DNA from 4 places in the Psychrobacillus sp. FSL K6-1267 genome. Region 3 is predicted to be linked to each of the others. Evidence: riboswitches for the same ligand, from Rfam matches in the RefSeq annotation. Region 3 holds a riboswitch; each other region holds the start of a gene.
What was found. Region 3 has a riboswitch for S-adenosylmethionine ahead of metA (homoserine O-acetyltransferase MetA). Riboswitches for the same ligand answer to the same signal wherever they lie in the genome.

Region 1 (4,328 bases), 860 kb from region 3:
CAGTTAAGAAGATGATTGTATTTGGATGACCCGCTACAGATGGATCTACAATATTATCGATATATTGAATTGGGTAAGCTGCACGTGTATTTTCTGTTAAAGAGTTATCTGCATAATCTGCAACTCGTGTTGTATGGTCAACAACAACGTTTTCTAAAACAGTACCAAATTTAATAGCGTCAAAGATTTGTGGTTCATTTTCTCTTGTTAGGTCGATACATTTTGCATAGCAGCCACCTTCGATATTAAATACACCATTATCTGACCAACCATGTTCATCATCACCGATTAGCTTTCTTCCAGCATCAGCAGATAATGTAGTTTTACCTGTACCTGAAAGGCCGAAGAATAACGTTACATCGCCTTTTTCTCCAACGTTAGCAGAGCAGTGCATAGGCAAAATATTTTGTTCTGGCAATAAATAGTTCATAATAGAGAAGATAGATTTTTTCATTTCTCCTGCGTATTCTGTTCCACCAATTAAAACAATACGTTTTTCCATAGAAACAATGATAAAAGTCTCTGAATTTGTTCCATCAATAGCAGGATCTGCTTTGAAGTTTGGTGCGCTGATTACAGTAAAGTCTGCTTTATGAGCTACTAACTCTTCTTCAGAAGGACGGATAAATAGTTGGTGAGCAAAAAGGTTATGCCAAGCATACTCGTTTATTACTTGAATGCTTAGACGCGAATCCTTATCAGCACCAGCAAATCCTTTGAATACAAATAGTTCATTTTGTTCTTTTAAATAGTTCATAACTTTTGTATATAGTGCTTCAAAATGAGAAGATGAGATAGGTTGGTTTACAGAGCCCCAATCGATTTTGTCTTTTGAGATAGGTTCATCAACAATATACTTGTCTTGTGGAGAACGTCCTGTATATTTGCCTGTCTCTGCTTTAACAGCTCCAGTTGAAGTTAGTACTGCTTCTCCTCTAGAAGTAGCTTTTTCCACCAATTGTGGTACTGATAATTGAAGGCTAATGTTGTTACCAGCTAACAATTCGTTCAGTTCGCTCACAGTATCGATTGAATTCATTTAGTATTACCATCCTTTTTTAATTTTTATCTCTTCATGTAAATAGTCAACATAAAGAGGATTTTTCATTGATATGTGAAATAGTATAACACATTACACTAAATAGTCTACACTAATAGAAGCCCATTATTGGAATAATTTTTGTTTTTGAGAAAAAATTACATTTAATCGGTTGACTTATAACTAATTTTTACGTATGATGGTGAATTGAACGGATACTCTTATTCCGAGCTGGTGGAGGGGTCAGGCCCTGTGAAACCCGGCAACCTGTAATTGAAAAATCATTACAAAGGTGCCCAACCTGAGACAAGGTGAAATTCCTTGATTGATAAGAGTGAAAGGTGTTTATGATATTAATCCCTTTCCTCATGTAATTACGTGAGTGAAAGGTTTTTTTATTTTACATCGCCCTAAATCCTTGTGTGCCAAGTCCGAAGCAGCTTCAAGTTTACTATTGGCTTGACATGGGAATGAGTACCGTATCAATTCCTGAGAGAAATCTCGCAGGATATAGGAGGGAATCTTTTGACACAACGTCGATTATTTACATCGGAGTCAGTAACAGAAGGGCATCCAGATAAAATTTGTGACCAAATTTCTGATGCTATATTAGATGCAATTTTAACGGAAGACCCTAATGCACGAGTTGCTTGTGAAACAACCGTTACTACAGGTTTAGTGTTAGTTGCAGGAGAAATAACAACTTCTACATATGTAGACATACCTAAAGTTGTACGTTCGACTATCCAAGAAATTGGTTATACACGTGCTAAATACGGCTTTGACTCTGAAACTTCAGCAGTTTTAACTGCGATTGATGAGCAATCCGCTGATATTGCTATGGGTGTAGACCAAGCGCTAGAGGCTAGAGAAGGTGCGATGACTGATTCAGATATCGAGGCTATTGGAGCAGGAGACCAAGGGTTAATGTTTGGTTACGCATGTAATGAAACTCCAGAGCTTATGCCATTACCAATCAGTCTAGCTCACAAACTTGCCCGTCGCTTAGCACAGGTTCGCAAGGATGAAACTTTAGACTACTTACGACCAGACGGTAAAACACAGGTAACAGTTGAATATGATGAAAATAACAACCCTGTTCATATTGATACGATTGTTATTTCTACACAACATCACCCAGAAATAACTTTAGAACAAATCCAAAGAGATTTAAAAGAGCATGTTATAAAACCGGTAGTACCTACTGATTTAATAACAGAGGAAACGAAATACTTTATTAACCCGACGGGACGCTTTGTTATTGGTGGTCCTCAAGGTGATGCTGGACTAACTGGACGTAAAATTATTGTTGATACATACGGAGGTTATGCTCGCCATGGAGGAGGAGCTTTCTCTGGAAAAGATCCAACAAAAGTAGACCGTTCTGCAGCTTATGCCGCTCGTTATGTAGCAAAAAATATTGTTGCTGCTGGTCTTGCAGATCGCTGTGAGGTACAACTAGCGTATGCAATCGGTGTAGCACAACCAGTTTCTATCGCAATCGATACATTTGGTACAGGAAAAGTAGCAGAGGCGGATTTAGTATCATATATCCGTGATCTATTTGACCTTCGTCCAGCTGGAATTATTAAAATGCTAGACCTTCGTCGCCCAATTTACAAGCAAACGGCAGCTTACGGACATTTCGGACGTACTGACATCGATGCTCCATGGGAAAAAACCGACAAGGCAGAGCAATTAAAGCAAAAAGCGGGTATTTAAGAATTCAGAGACTTCCTTCTATTGGAATGCCTCGCCTAAAGAAAGAAGGTATTAAGAGGCTAGCCTCTTAATACCTTTTGTTTTTTTCAAACAATTATACAGCTTAACGGTAAATAGGCTGACCAAATAAATGGATCTATTTACTCTTAATGGATTATTGTATAAAAATAACCGGAGTCAAATTTAAAAAAAATTTTAAAATTAGGTGTTTCTTAATTCTAATTTATTCTATTTTAAATTCGATCTTTCTATAAGGGTTTGATGGATTTATAGTACTGTCCTTTTTCAGCATATTCATGAATAATTCGTTGGACATCTTTTTTATCTTCGTCATTCAATTCACGTATAATCTTAGCTGGACTACCGAATGCTAAAGTATTAGGCGGGATTTTTTTCCCTTGAGGGACAAGACTACCAGCTCCAATAAATGCTCCTTCGCCTATTTCTGCACCATCTAAAATAATGGACCCCATGCCTATTAATGCGCCTTTACGTATAGTACAGCTATGTAATGTAACCTGATGGCCAACAGTTACCTCATCTTCAATTATGAGTGGATTATTTGGGCTTTGATGAAGGCAACTTAAATCTTGAATACTAACTCTGCTTCCTATTATAGTAGGGGCAACGTCCCCTCTTATTACCGTATTAAACCAAATTGTAGTCTCTGGACCGATTGTAACATCACCTGTGATTGTGACATAATCAGCAATATAGGCAGATGCATCAATCGAAGGTTTCTTATCTTTGTATGGATAAATCAAAATAGACACGCTCCTTTGTTTTTCTAGAGTATAATTAATCCTATCAAACAAATCGAAAGAAAGAAATAAATAGGACGTAGAGAGTGTTACAGAAATGAGGTATGTTGAACATGTGGAAGTGGGAGTCAGATGAAAAGGCTAAAGCGGTTGTAATTATTGTTCATAGTGCCTATGAGCATCACAGACGTTATGCTTGGCTAATCGAAAAATTGCGAAGCTCAAATTGCCATATAGTGATGGGAGATTTGCCAGGTCACGGGGAGTTAGTGAGAACCAAGACCATTCACGATGAATCCTTTGATCTTTATAAAGACTACATAAAGCAAGCAGTGCAGGTTGCTGTTTCATATGACCTTCCTATTTTTATAGTAGGACACGGGCTTGGAGCAACCTTAGTTATGAAGATGTTACATAAGATAGAGGTGGAATATGCTGGTGTTATCTTAACATCTCCGTGGCTTTTGTTAAAAAAACTTCCTTCCAAGTGGACAAAGGCATTAGCTAAAATCTCTGTGCAGCAGAAGATCAATCATGACATTGAACTAAAGGAACTAACTAGAAACTACAGCGCCTATCAAGATCTAGTAAACGATCCGTATTATCGAACGATTATTTCACATGATTGGTATAAAGAGCTTGAAAATGAGATGAAAACTGTAAGCCAATATCCCGAATCTATTCCTAATGTCCCTGTTTTATTAATGACGGGAGAAAGAGATAAGATTACGGACACAGCAGCAGCCAAAGCATGGTTGAAAAAACAGGAGCTATCGGATTATCAATTCAAGGAATGGAAGAATTGT
Region 2 (4,328 bases), 980 kb from region 3:
ATGATGCCAGAAGAAGTTGGCGATGAAGCTCTAGCTCAAGAGAAGGTACTAGTTGCTAACGCTAAGAAAATTGGTATTTTAGCTGCTGGTATGGCTGCTCAACGCTTCGGAACTAAGCTAGAAGCCGAGCAAGAAGTATTGGTACACATCGCAAACATTGCAAACAACATTTTCGCTATGGAATCAGCAGTACTTCGTACAGAAAAAGCTATCGGACGCAGTGGAGAAGAAAAAGCAGCTCAAAAGCTTCTATACACTCAAATCTTCTGCCAAGAAGCATTCAATGAAATCGAAGCAGCAGCGAAAGAAACTTTAATAGCTTCTGTAGATGGCGACAACTTACGCATGATGCTTTCTGCTCTTCGTAAACTAACTCGCTACACACCTTACAACGTAATCGAGAAAAAGCGTGAGGCTTCAGTAAAACTAATCGAAGCAGAAAAATTCGTAGTTTAATCATATAAAAACAAAACTGCCCTCAAGAGTCTCCTATTGACTCCTGAGGGCAGTTTTTTACATAAGTAATTGATCACTCAGGAGAAATCATAACAAAAAAGCATAATTAGCAACGAAATCCAGCAACTTTTTAAGTGGAATTAAGTTTATGACCGGATAGTTCAGTTTTATGACCGGATAGCACAGTTTTATGACCGGATAGCACAATTTTATGACCGGATAAAAATATTTATAACCGCATAGCAAGGATTTATGACCGGATAGAAAAATATATGACCGTTCAGCAAAATACTATCTCTAATTGCGCTTGATCCTAAGGGTCAATTGAAAAGAATGAGTTAGCTGCATTCTAGTAAGGGAAACTATATAGAAGCGGTTTTACTTATTAATAGAATGTACTATAAAATATTGAAATTTAAAACTTGGTTTGATCCCTCTTGCATGAGCAGCAAAATATTATTATGATAAAAAGAAAAAGGTGAGATTTAAATGACTATAAAATTTTACGGTTATCCTAAATGTAGTACTTGTAACAAAGCTAGCAAATGGTTGAGAGACAATCAAGTACAATTCGAGAATCACCATATTGTAGATGCGCCACCATCAAAAGAACTTTTAAAAGAGATGGTAGCTAACGGAGACTATGAGCTTAAAAAGTTCTTTAATACTAGTGGAGTGAAGTACCGTGAATTGCAACTGAAGGACAAGCTTCCTACTATGTCGGAGGATGAACAGTTGGAGCTGCTTGCTTCGGATGGAAAGCTTATTAAACGCCCACTTGTTTATGATGGAAACAAGCTTACACTTGGTTTCAAGGAAGAGCAGTTTGAGGACATGTGGAAAACCTCTTAAAGTACCTTGTATTTACTAGGGAAATATGTGAATATTAAATAGATGGAATATTTAATTGAGAGGGGTTTATTTATGAGCGTGCCTAAAGATTTTAAGTACTCAGCTGAACATGAATGGGTTAAAAATGAGGATGGAAATGTCCGCATCGGTATTACTCATTTTGCGCAATCAGAACTAGGAGACATCGTTTTTGTTGAACTTCCACAAGTTGGAGATGAAATTAAAGCAGGAGATGCTTTTGGTAGCGTTGAATCAGTAAAAACAGTTTCGGAACTATATGCACCAATTAGCGGTAAAGTAGTGGAAGTAAATGCTGAGCTAGAAGATAGCCCCGAATTCGTTAATGAATCACCTTATGAAAATGCTTGGATGATCGTTGTTGAGCCTTCTGATTTATCAGAAGTGGACAGCTTATTGTCTCCAGAAAAGTATGAAGAATTAATTGCAGAGTAATAATGAAAACGCCGGTTAATAATCGGCGTTTTTTTCATATAATAAAGGAAAGGTAACAAGTTGGGAGAGAAGCTAAATGGCACATGTATTTAGTGATAAAATAATTCTCGTCGAGGGAAGGTCTGATAAACTACAATTGTTGACCCTTCTCGATGAATCTCCAGAAATCATTTGTACAAATGGAACGATATCCGATGTAAAATTGGAGGAGCTTTTAAGCCCTTATGATGGCTTGCCGATTTATGCTTTTCTAGATGCCGACAAATCTGGCGAACAAATACGCTCGGTTGTCAGGAAGGAATATCCTGAGGCAATTCACCTCTATACAAATCCTATGTATGGTGAAGTGGCGAATACCCCGGCGAAGGTTTTGGCATCCATATTAAAACGTGTTAATATTAAGGTGAAAAAAGAATTTTTGCCTTAGGATGATGTGTAATGAATGAGTGGACTAAAGAGCAATGGGAAAGCATAAAAGATAACTCTCCACTTTCCTTATTTTATATTTATACCCCTATGTGTGGTACGTGTCAGATTGCAAGCAAGATGATAAACGTCATTAAAGAGATGGTTTCTGATCCAATTGGCCAAGCAAATATTAACTTTCTTGGTGATTTGGCAATAGAACAAGAAATTGAAAGTGTACCTTGCTTATTAATATCTAAAAATGGCAGGGTAGAAAAAAAGATTTATGCGTTTCAATCCGTACCCTATCTATTGGAAACAATAAAAACTATTGACGAAAACAAGATCCTATGATAACATTCGTTGTGTTGAAAAAATAATTTAATAGTGTCGCTCTTATTGAGAGAGGTGGAGGGAAGTGCCCTACGAAGCCCGGCAACCGTCGCGAAAGTGAAATGGTGCCAAGTCACGCAAAGCTATAGCTTTGAGAAATGAGAGAATGGATGAGTGTTATTTGAAATTGATAACCTACACCCCTTCTGCTCTTTTGCAGAAGGGGTTTTTTAATAGGAAAGGTGGCTAGATTTACATGATTAGTTTAAAGGAAGTTTCGAAAAGATTTATTACAAAGCAAGGAGAAATCGTTGCTGTTGATAATGTAAATCTGGACATACAGCGTGGAGAAATATTTGGGATTATTGGTTATAGCGGAGCCGGTAAAAGTACATTGATCCGCTTATTGAATGGCTTAGAAAAACCTTCTGTCGGCCAAATAGTTGTGAATGGGCAAGAGATTACTTCCATAAATGAGGAGAAGCTCCGTGGCTTCCGTCAAAAGGTAAGTATGATCTTCCAGCATTTCAATCTTTTATGGTCGAGAACAGTCGCTGAAAATATAGCATTTCCTCTAGAAATTGCTGGAGTTCCGAAGGACAAAAGAAAAGCCAGAGTAGAGGAGCTTTTGAACCTTGTTGGTCTAGAGGGCAGAGGAGATTCTTATCCTTCACAATTATCTGGTGGGCAAAAGCAGCGTGTAGGAATTGCTAGGGCTTTAGCTAATGGACCAGAGGTATTGCTTTGTGATGAGGCAACATCTGCTCTTGATCCTGAAACGACCGATTCAATACTAGACCTACTAGTCAGCATCAACGAAAAACTAGGATTAACAATTGTATTGATTACACACGAAATGCAAGTTATTCAAAAGATTTGTAACCGAGTAGCTGTTATGGAAAATGGGCAAGTTGTAGAAGAGGGAGATGTGCTAGAGGTTTTCCAAAAGCCACAACAGGCTATTACTAAACGTTTCGTCTCTCAAATTTCTGATTCCAACCAGCCAGTGCAAACGATTCAAAAACTAGTCCAGCTTTATCCAAATGGTAAGCTAGTCAAGCTCGTTTTTGTCGGTGAAACCACAGAGCAGCCAATTCTTTCAAGATTAATCAAACAGTTTGATTTAGAAGTTAATATTGTGCAAGGTAACATCTCTCATACGAAGAGTGGAGCTTTCGGTACACTAATTCTTCAAATCGATGGAAATGACCAAGCCGTGGAGGATGCAATACAATTTATCCACTCGCAAAAAGTAAACACTGAGGTGATCAACAATGATTGAATCGTTATTTCCAAATGTTGATTGGCCTAAAATGTGGGACGCTACTCTAGAAACCCTGTATATGACAGCAGTTTCTACGGTACTCACAGCAATCTTTGGACTAATTTTAGGACTTTTATTATTTTTGACAAGCCCACATCAGGCTTGGGCGAATAAATTGGCAAATTGGTTAACGGGTGCGGTAGTAAATATATTCCGCTCTATCCCATTTATTATATTAATTATTTTATTGATCCCACTTACAACACTGTTGATGGGCTCGATGCGTGGTCCGAATGCTGCTTTCCCAGCATTAGTGATTGGAGCTGCTCCATTTTATGCTCGCATGGTTTTAATTGCTTTACGAGAAATTGATAAAGGCGTTTTAGAGGCTGCAAAATCTATGGGTGCTAAAACCACAACTATTATATGGAAGGTTTTATTGCCTGAATCTATGCCAGCTTTAGTGTCTGGTATAACCGTAACTTGTATTTCACTAGTTGGTTATACAGCTATGGCAGGAATCATTGGAGCGGGAGGATTAGGGAATCTAGCCTTTTTAGATGGT
Region 3 (4,328 bases):
AGATCTGCTATATGATGCTTTTGAAGATATAAGGCTACTTCAGCAAAAGATGAGCGAACTAGAACATGAGCTTGCAGTAGCTGATTCTGAGATATTAGAAAAGCTCTTAAAACAGTATGGGGATATTCAGGAAAAATTCACTTTACAGGGTGGATACGGTATTGACTCGGAAATTGATAAAGTAATTCAAGGGTTACAGCTAAGTGGCTTTGTCAATCAGACTTTTTCAAGTTTAAGTGGGGGTGAGCAAACAAAAATAATGCTTGGACAGCTTCTTCTAACCAGTCCACAGTTATTACTTTTGGATGAGCCGACCAATCATTTGGATTTGTATGCTATAGAGTGGCTGGAGGAATATTTGGTTAACTATTCAGGCACTGTAGTTTTAATTTCGCACGACCGATATTTCCTAGATAAGGTTGTCACTAATGTTGCCGATCTTGAGGACGGGATGTTAACACTTTATCATGGTAATTATTCTTCGTTTTTAATAGAGAAGGAAGAAAAGCTCACTCGTGAATTCCAGCAATATGAGGAACAACAAAAAAAGATAAAAAAAATGAAAGAAGCCATTAAGAGATTAAAAATTTGGGCTAACCAGGCTGTTCCTCCAAATGCAGGACTTCATCGACAAGCAAGAAATATGGAACGAGCTCTAGAACGCATGGAAAAGGTTCGCAAGCCTTTGATAGATCCTAAAAAAATGAACCTGACATTTGACGCAGCACCTAGAAGTGGAAAAGAAGTAGTAATAATGGAGAGCGTCTCCAAATGCTTTGGAGATAAAAAGATTTTAAATGACACAGATATGCATGTTTATTGGAAAGATCGACTTGCTATAGTGGGAAGAAATGGAACGGGTAAAACAACCATATTAAATATTCTCAGAGGGGAAGAAACAATTGATATAGGGGAAGCTCGATTTGGAAGTAATGTAAGACTTGGCTACCTTTCTCAACATTTTGAAATAGGAGATCCAAAAGCTCGATTGATAGATATTTTCAGAGGTGAAGTGAACGTTAGTGAAGGAGAAGCGCGCCACATTTTAGCGAAGTTTATGTTCTACGGACCCGATGTTTTCAAAAGAATTGCTGATTTAAGCGGTGGAGAAAGAATGCGTCTTCGTCTAGCACAGTTAATGCATCAAGACATCAATTGTTTAATATTAGATGAACCAACTAACCATCTGGACATTGATTCTTGTGAGGTGTTAGAAGAAGCACTCGATGATTTTAGTGGAACAATTATTGCTGTTTCCCATGATAGATATTTCTTAAATAAACTATTTTCAAGAACTGTTTGGCTAGAGAATGGCAAGCTTACAACTTATGAAGGACCGTTTGAATGGGCAAGAGAAAAATGGGTTGAATTTATCTCTAAACAAAATTCGGAGAAAGAAATAAAGGAGCAGCTGCCCATAAAAAAATCACCAACCACTAAACAAGAAAATAAGGTTCCACTAGAACACCAAATAAATGAGTTAGAGAAGATAATAAGTGACTTAGAAAATCAGATTAACGTAGAGGCAGACTGGTCAATCTATGAGTCATTAAGCTTGAAGAAATTACACGCAGAAGAGCAGTTGGAACAATTAATGGAGAAGTGGTTAGAACTATGAGATTAATAGGCTATTCTTGAAAATGGGTTGATATAAATAAGAGACCATGCTAATATTATTTATTGACAAATAATTATAACAATTAAATATTCTTATCAAGAGAAGCGAAGGGATTAGGCCCGTTGAAGCTTCAGCAACCTCTGTTATACAGAAAGGTGCTAACTCCTACAAGACATTATCTTGGAAGATAAGAGCTAAAGAGCAAATTTTTGCCCCTCTTTTCTTACATGGAAAGAGGGGCATTTTTGTTTGAAAAAAAGTATCTGGTTTTTGGTTGTCTAGCTCAGAGTTTACCCACAAGGTTCAAGTAAAATCTGAATTGCTTTGTAATTGTACCTATGTTTTCACTGTACAAACGTTAGTTCTAGTGCTTTTCTATAAGGAGGAAATAAATTGCCTATTAATATTCCAAAACAATTACCGGCAACAAAATTATTAAAAGAAGAGAAAATCTTTGTAATGGATCAAGAAAGAGCATATACACAAGATATTCGTCCACTCAACATCGTTATTTTCAATCTAATGCCTGAAAAAGAAAAAACAGAGCTACAGTTATTAAGACTTTTAGGTAATACACCATTACAAGTAAATATAACATTTATGAATACAGCAACATACGAATCTAAAAATGCTAGTAAAACTCATCTAAATACATTTTATTCGACATTTGATGAAATTAAGGAAAAAAAGTATGATGGCATGATTATTACTGGTGCTCCAATTGAGCAACTTCCATTCGAAGAGGTAGATTACTGGAGAGAGATGAAGGAAATCATGGAATGGTCTAAATTGAATGTGACCTCAACGTTACACATTTGCTGGGGTGCCCAAGCAGCTCTTTATTATCATTATGGAATTGATAAATTTCCTCTTACTCAAAAGTGTTCAGGAGTGTTTAGACACATTTTAACTAATCAGGTGGAGGATCTAGTAAGAGGATTTAATGACAAATTTAATGCCCCAGTATCCCGTTATACATCTGTTTCAAGGGAAGAAATTGAAAGGAATGAACACTTAACCATCCTTGCCAATTCTGAGGAAGCTGGAGTATTTCTTGTGAAATCGAATGACAACAAATTTGTGATGGTGACTGGTCACTTAGAGTATGATGCATATACTTTGGCAGAGGAATATAATAGAGATCTCAACAAAGGAATAGAGGTTGAGATGCCTAAATACTATTTCCCAAATAATGATCCTTCTAGTCAACCATTGAATACATGGAAAGCCCATACGCACCTGTTATTTTCAAACTGGTTAAATTACTATGTATACCAAGCTACTCCTTATGATTGGGAATAAAATGTTCTATTGAACAGTCAGAAAGAAAGTAATATTTGTCTTGTATATTGAACTCCTGTTTAAATAAACAGGAGTTTTTCTTATTTTTAGTTTTATTTATTCAGATATTAGGGAAAACAAAAGAGAAGAGACATTGTATTATACAAAGAAACATATTTTTAATGGTATTGATTTACACTTTATTGGAAGCGAGGTTAAGTCTATGAGTTTGACACCAAAACAAAGAATCGAGTTACATGGGTTTAATAATCTAACGAAAACATTAAGCTTTAATATGTATGATATCTGTTATACGAGAACCAAGGAAGAAAGGGAAAAATATATAGAATATATTGATGAGCAATATAACGCTGAACGCTTAACTAATATACTAACCAAAGTATCCGAAATTATAGAAGCGAATATATTAAATATTGCACAGCAGGATTACGAGCCGCAGGGTGCAAGTGTAACCATTTTAGTATCGGAAGGACCTGTCGATCAAACACCGATAGAATCATTTAAGCAATCTCCGGGGCCAATACCAGAAACTGTACTTGGTCACCTAGATAAAAGCCATATTACTGTTCATACTTATCCGGAATATCACCCGGATGAAGGAATCAGTACTTTTAGAGCAGATATAGATATTTCTACTTGCGGAGAAATTTCTCCATTAAAAGCACTAAATTATTTGATTCATTCCTTTGAAACTGACGTGATGGTCATGGATTATCGAGTGAGAGGGTTCACGAGAGATGTGAAAGGCCATAAATTATTCATAGATCACGATATTAATTCCATTCAAAATTATATCCCAGATGCTTTGCAGGAATTTTACCATATGATCGATGTTAACGTTTATCAGGAAAATATTTTTCATACTAAATGTAAGCTAAAGCAGTTTGACTTGAATAATTACCTATTTGGCTACAACGAAGATGAACTTTCAGAAGAAGAAAAAATATTGATAACGAAAAAGCTAAAAACAGAAATGGACGAAATCTTTTACGCAAAAAACATGACTCGATCAGATTAAATTGAAAAAAGCTCTGAGTAAATCACTCAGAGCTTTTCATTTGTGTGAAGAATGGACTTTATGACCGGATAGAAAAATTTATGACCGGATAGACCAGGTTAATGACCGGATAAAAAAATTTATGACCGGAAAGAAATTTTATAGCCGAATAAACCAGTTGTAAGACAATAGTCATAAAAAAGGTTGATTTATCATTTAATGTTCAGTGAACTACTTAGACGACTCTTACTTCATGAAATAATATGGCTGAAAATTAATATTCAGAAATATTCGAAACATTATAACCCTTTCTCCGTAAATGTTAGAAAGGGGATGAAAAGATGGACTTTTTAATAAACTTCATAATTATTACTTTGTTTATTAGCCCAATTATTGCACTCATTCACGAAG
Region 4 (4,328 bases), 1.5 Mb from region 3:
TTCTCGTTCCTCCTTAGGCATTGCTGCATGGGACATAGTAGCGGGGTGGGAGAGAATAGATTCTACTCCACCCAAACTTACTGCAAAAACAGGTATTCTTAGATTTTCAACAAATATTTTTGTAGCTGCCTTGCCTGGCAAACGAAAGGAAAATATAGCACCAGAGCTGGCCGCCTGTTTTTTATGAATTTCATGTCCTGGATGAGATGATAATCCAGGATAGAAAACTTCCTCCACTAATGGGTGATTTGCTAGATAATTGACCAAACTAATAGCCGTCTCCGTAGATTTTTCGAAGCGCACACTTGTTGTTTTAATGCCCTGTATGAGTGTATAGGAATCTTGAACACCCAGTATGGCTCCAAAGGAATTTTGAAGAAAACCTAACTTGCTACCAAGCAACTCATCCTTTGTAACTGCAAGGCCGGCAATGATATCACTATGTCCAGACAAGAACTTAGTTGCACTATGCAAAACAACGTCTACACCTAATTCGAGCGGCCTTTGGTAGAGTGGTGTCATGAAGGTATTGTCTAAAAAGGTTAGACAATTATTGGCTTTAGCTATGTCTACAATACCGGCAATATCAGTTATACCTACTCTCGGATTTGAGGGAGTTTCTATATATATTAGTTTGGTATTGGACTGAATTGCCTGCTCAACAGCATCTAAATTAGAAAGGTTAACAAAAGAATGCTCTATACCAAAGCGAGGTAAAACCTCTGTCACAAAGCGAAAGGTGCCACCATAAACGTCCTCCGTCATGATTATATGGTCTCCGGCAGATAACAGCATTAAAGAGGTTGATATCGCTGCCAGACCAGAAGCGAAAGCAAATCCTCGCGTACCACCCTCTAGCTCTGCTATGGTTTTTTCTAATGCTTCTCTGGTTGGATTACCAGACCGACTATAATCAAAGGGGCCGAAGCTATCCAAACTTTCCTGATGGAAGGTAGAAGATAAATAGATTGGAACATTCACAGCACCGGTTCTTCTTTCATAATTACCTCGAGTTGAAGCAGTAATTAAACTAGTTTCAAGTTGTTGATGAATAGACTCCATTAAACAATAACCTCCTTCTCTAAAGCTACAAATACTTGCTTTAGGTCATTGATTAAATCTTCCGCTTCCTCAATACCAACAGAAAACCTTAATAAACTATTATCTACTCCCCGAGCAATCCGTTCAGATTCTGGTATATCTGCGTGTGTTTGAGTGGCAGGGTAAGTAATGAAGCTTTCCACACCACCAAGACTTTCAGCAAATATGATTAACTTTAGCTTTTCTAAAAAAGGACCTACCAGTTCGCTTCTTTGAAGACGGAAGGAGAGCATGCCACCCTTGCCTGCATAGAGAACATCTTTTATTAAATGCTGTTGCTCTAAAAATTTTACTAACTTCTTTGCGTTTGCTTCATGCTGTTTCATTCTTAGATGGAGAGTTTTTAAACCACGTATCAACAGCCATGAATCAAATGGTGAAAGGACTGCACCTGCTGCGTTATGGTTAGCCTGTAATTTCTCGCCCAATTTAATGCCTTTTGATACAACCAACCCAGCCAGTACATCATTGTGACCTCCGATATATTTAGTAGCACTATGTATGACAATGTCTGCGCCAAGTTCTATTGGCCTCTGTAAAAAAGGAGTTAAGAAGGTATTATCCACAATTAAAAGTAACTCATGCTTCTTAGCTAACTCCGCGTATAGCTGAATATCAATCTCTTGCATTAACGGATTAGTAGGTGTTTCAAGAAAGATTGCCTTCGTATTTTTGGTAATAAGAGATTCCACCTCTACGTAAGAGGTAAATTTACTATAAATAGTCCTAATATTATAGGAGTCAGAATATTGATTGAAAAGGCGATAAGTACCTCCATATAAGTCCTCTGGGGCAATCAATTCATTACCTGAACGGAAAAGGGAAAGGACCAATTGAATGGCTGCCATTCCCGAACTACAGGCAAATCCTGTATCGCCTTGCTCTAGCTTGGCTATTCCCTCCTCTAAAATAGCTCGTGTAGGGTTTTTAGTTCGAGTATAGTCATAGCCGGTAGATTGGCCAAGACCATGATGTTTATAGGCTGTGGATAAATAGATAGGAGGATTAACTGCTCCAGTTTTTGGATCACAATGATTACCTAATTGAACTAATTGTGTATTAATGTGAGTTTTGGACATTGTTATTCACCTCTTATTATTAATAGGTTCAACATTTCTAAAATAAATCACAAAGTAGACTCTAAGATAAAAAAATTCAGGATAAATATAGAATAGAAGCATTTTGCCAAATAAAAAGAGGGCTCTCTTCATAAGAAGAGAACCCCCAATATAGATTGAAGTCATTCTTCTTATCTTCAAGACAAAAATGTCTATTGGATTTAGCACCACACCTATAATGGCTGGTTGCTGAGACATCATAGGGCCAATCCCTCCGTCTCTCTTGATAAGAAATAAAAATATATAATTTTCAAAATTTAGCGATAAGTAAGTTTATCATGGGATGAATATAAATTCAAGAGTTATTTCACATTTGGAATTGCTACCCAGTGACCGGAGGAAACTTCCACAAGCTTAGATTGCTTCAATTGATATCTATCCTCTACATTTGATTCCTCCAAAAGCTTCCTTTTTTTCTTAGCTTCTACCTTAGGATCAGGAATAGGGATTGCTGCTAATAGGGATTTTGTATAAGGATGTTGTGGGTTAGAATAAAGCTCTTCACTTTCCGCAAGCTCCACAATTTTACCAGCATACATCACCGCTACCCGATCACTAATATGCTTAACCATAGATAGATCATGTGCGATGAAAAGGTAAGTTAGACCTAGTCTATGCTGTAAATCCTCTAGTAGTTCTACAATTTGTGCCTGTATAGAAACGTCTAAAGCTGATAGTGGTTCATCACAGACGATAAAGTCAGGCTCTACTGCCAGTGCTCGGGCAATGCCGATTCGTTGTCGTTGTCCACCTGAAAACTCATGTGGATAACGCATGGCATGGGAGGAATCCAACCCTACCATTTTTAGTAACTCTTCTACACGTTGTTTTCTTTCCTCTGCATTTTTGCTCAAACGATGAATATCTAATGCCTGGCCGATAATATCTAACACCTTTAAACGAGGATTTAAGGAAGAATACGGATCCTGAAAGATAATCTGCATATGTCGTCGCATCGTTTTTAATTCACTTTTACTCAAACGGTTGATGGCGATTCCCTGATAAAGCACATCTCCATCCGTAGGCTCATGTAACCGAAGAATGGACCGACCGGTAGTTGATTTTCCTGAGCCAGATTCTCCTACAAGTCCAAGGGTTTCTCCAGGTTTGATGAAGAAGCTGATATCATCCACGGCCTTCAGCACATTCCCTTTGCCTAATTGGAAATGCTGCTTTAAAGATTTGACCTCTAATAACGGCTTGCCATTTTCTAAACCAATGGAACGAAGCGGTGGTCTCTTGGGTTTCTTCCTTTCATCTAAACGAGGAAGTGCATTTAATAATTTTTTTGTATAGTCATGCTGAGGATTTTCAAATATCTTTTCAGTTGTCCCGGTTTCTACAATTTCGCCATTTTTCATAACTGCCACTCGATCGCACATACCTGCAACTACACCCAAATCATGAGTGATTAAAATAATGGAGGTGCCAAATCTTTGCTGCATATCCTTCATTAAATTCAAAATCTGAGCCTGAATGGTAACGTCTAGTGCAGTTGTCGGTTCATCTGCTATTAATAGCGTTGGCTTGCAGGCAAGTGCAATAGCGATCATAACTCTTTGGCGCATACCACCTGAAAATTCGTGAGGATACTGGTTGTAGCGCTCTTCGCTATTCTTAATGCCTACTAGCTTCAAGATTTCAACTGCTTGGTTCTTTGCCTTTTTTTTAGAAAGCTGCTGGTGCTTGATAAGACTTTCTGCAATCTGTGGGCCAATTCGAATGGTAGGGTTTAAAGATGTCATGGGATCCTGGAAAATCATACTGATGTCTCTTCCTCTAATACTCTCCATTTCCTTTTCAGTTTTTGTCTCAAGAGATTCTCCTAAAAATTCAATGGAGCCATTTTTCATGAAGGAGGGGGGAGAAGGCAGCAGGCGCATGATGGAGCGGGCAGTGACACTTTTTCCACTACCTGATTCTCCTACAATGCCAAGTGTTTCTCCTTTTCTTACTTCAAAGCTTACGCCTCGAACAGCCTCAAATTCATTGTCGTTTGTTAAAAAAGAAATCTGTAAATCTTTTACTTTTAAAATAGTTTCCATGAAAACCACCTATCTGATTAAAATCTTCAATTTATTATTTATGATTCATGCTCTTTCAGTAGAG

Region 1: another riboswitch for S-adenosylmethionine. It lies ahead of metK (methionine adenosyltransferase); the one in region 3 lies ahead of metA (homoserine O-acetyltransferase MetA).
Region 2: another riboswitch for S-adenosylmethionine. It lies ahead of MHB55_RS15180 (methionine ABC transporter ATP-binding protein); the one in region 3 lies ahead of metA (homoserine O-acetyltransferase MetA).
Region 4: another riboswitch for S-adenosylmethionine. It lies ahead of MHB55_RS02445 (methionine biosynthesis PLP-dependent protein); the one in region 3 lies ahead of metA (homoserine O-acetyltransferase MetA).

The regions. Positions count from the first base shown of each region.
Region 1 covers NZ_JBBOOR010000001.1:2,815,611-2,819,938, reverse strand. Annotated here, with positions in the region: gene pckA (phosphoenolpyruvate carboxykinase (ATP)) at 1-1,039, opposite strand, end outside; SAM riboswitch class I at 1,258-1,374, shown strand; gene metK (methionine adenosyltransferase) at 1,565-2,761, shown strand; gene MHB55_RS14300 (gamma carbonic anhydrase) at 3,010-3,525, opposite strand; gene MHB55_RS14295 (alpha/beta hydrolase) at 3,636-4,328, shown strand, end outside.
Region 2 covers NZ_JBBOOR010000001.1:2,941,369-2,945,696, reverse strand. Annotated here, with positions in the region: gene MHB55_RS15205 (acyl-CoA dehydrogenase family protein) at 1-456, shown strand, start outside; gene MHB55_RS15200 (arsenate reductase family protein) at 946-1,308, shown strand; gene gcvH (glycine cleavage system protein GcvH) at 1,381-1,761, shown strand; gene MHB55_RS15190 (toprim domain-containing protein) at 1,838-2,188, shown strand; gene MHB55_RS15185 (thioredoxin family protein) at 2,200-2,520, shown strand; SAM riboswitch class I at 2,560-2,664, shown strand; gene MHB55_RS15180 (methionine ABC transporter ATP-binding protein) at 2,756-3,781, shown strand; gene MHB55_RS15175 (methionine ABC transporter permease) at 3,774-4,328, shown strand, end outside.
Region 3 covers NZ_JBBOOR010000001.1:1,956,402-1,960,729, forward strand. Annotated here, with positions in the region: gene abc-f (ribosomal protection-like ABC-F family protein) at 1-1,618, shown strand, start outside; SAM riboswitch class I at 1,708-1,812, shown strand; gene metA (homoserine O-acetyltransferase MetA) at 2,012-2,920, shown strand; gene speD (adenosylmethionine decarboxylase) at 3,123-3,938, shown strand; gene MHB55_RS09805 (site-2 protease family protein) at 4,259-4,328, shown strand, end outside.
Region 4 covers NZ_JBBOOR010000001.1:499,033-503,360, forward strand. Annotated here, with positions in the region: gene metC (cystathionine beta-lyase) at 1-1,053, opposite strand, end outside; gene MHB55_RS02445 (methionine biosynthesis PLP-dependent protein) at 1,062-2,180, opposite strand; SAM riboswitch class I at 2,348-2,452, opposite strand; gene MHB55_RS02450 (ABC transporter ATP-binding protein) at 2,522-4,264, opposite strand.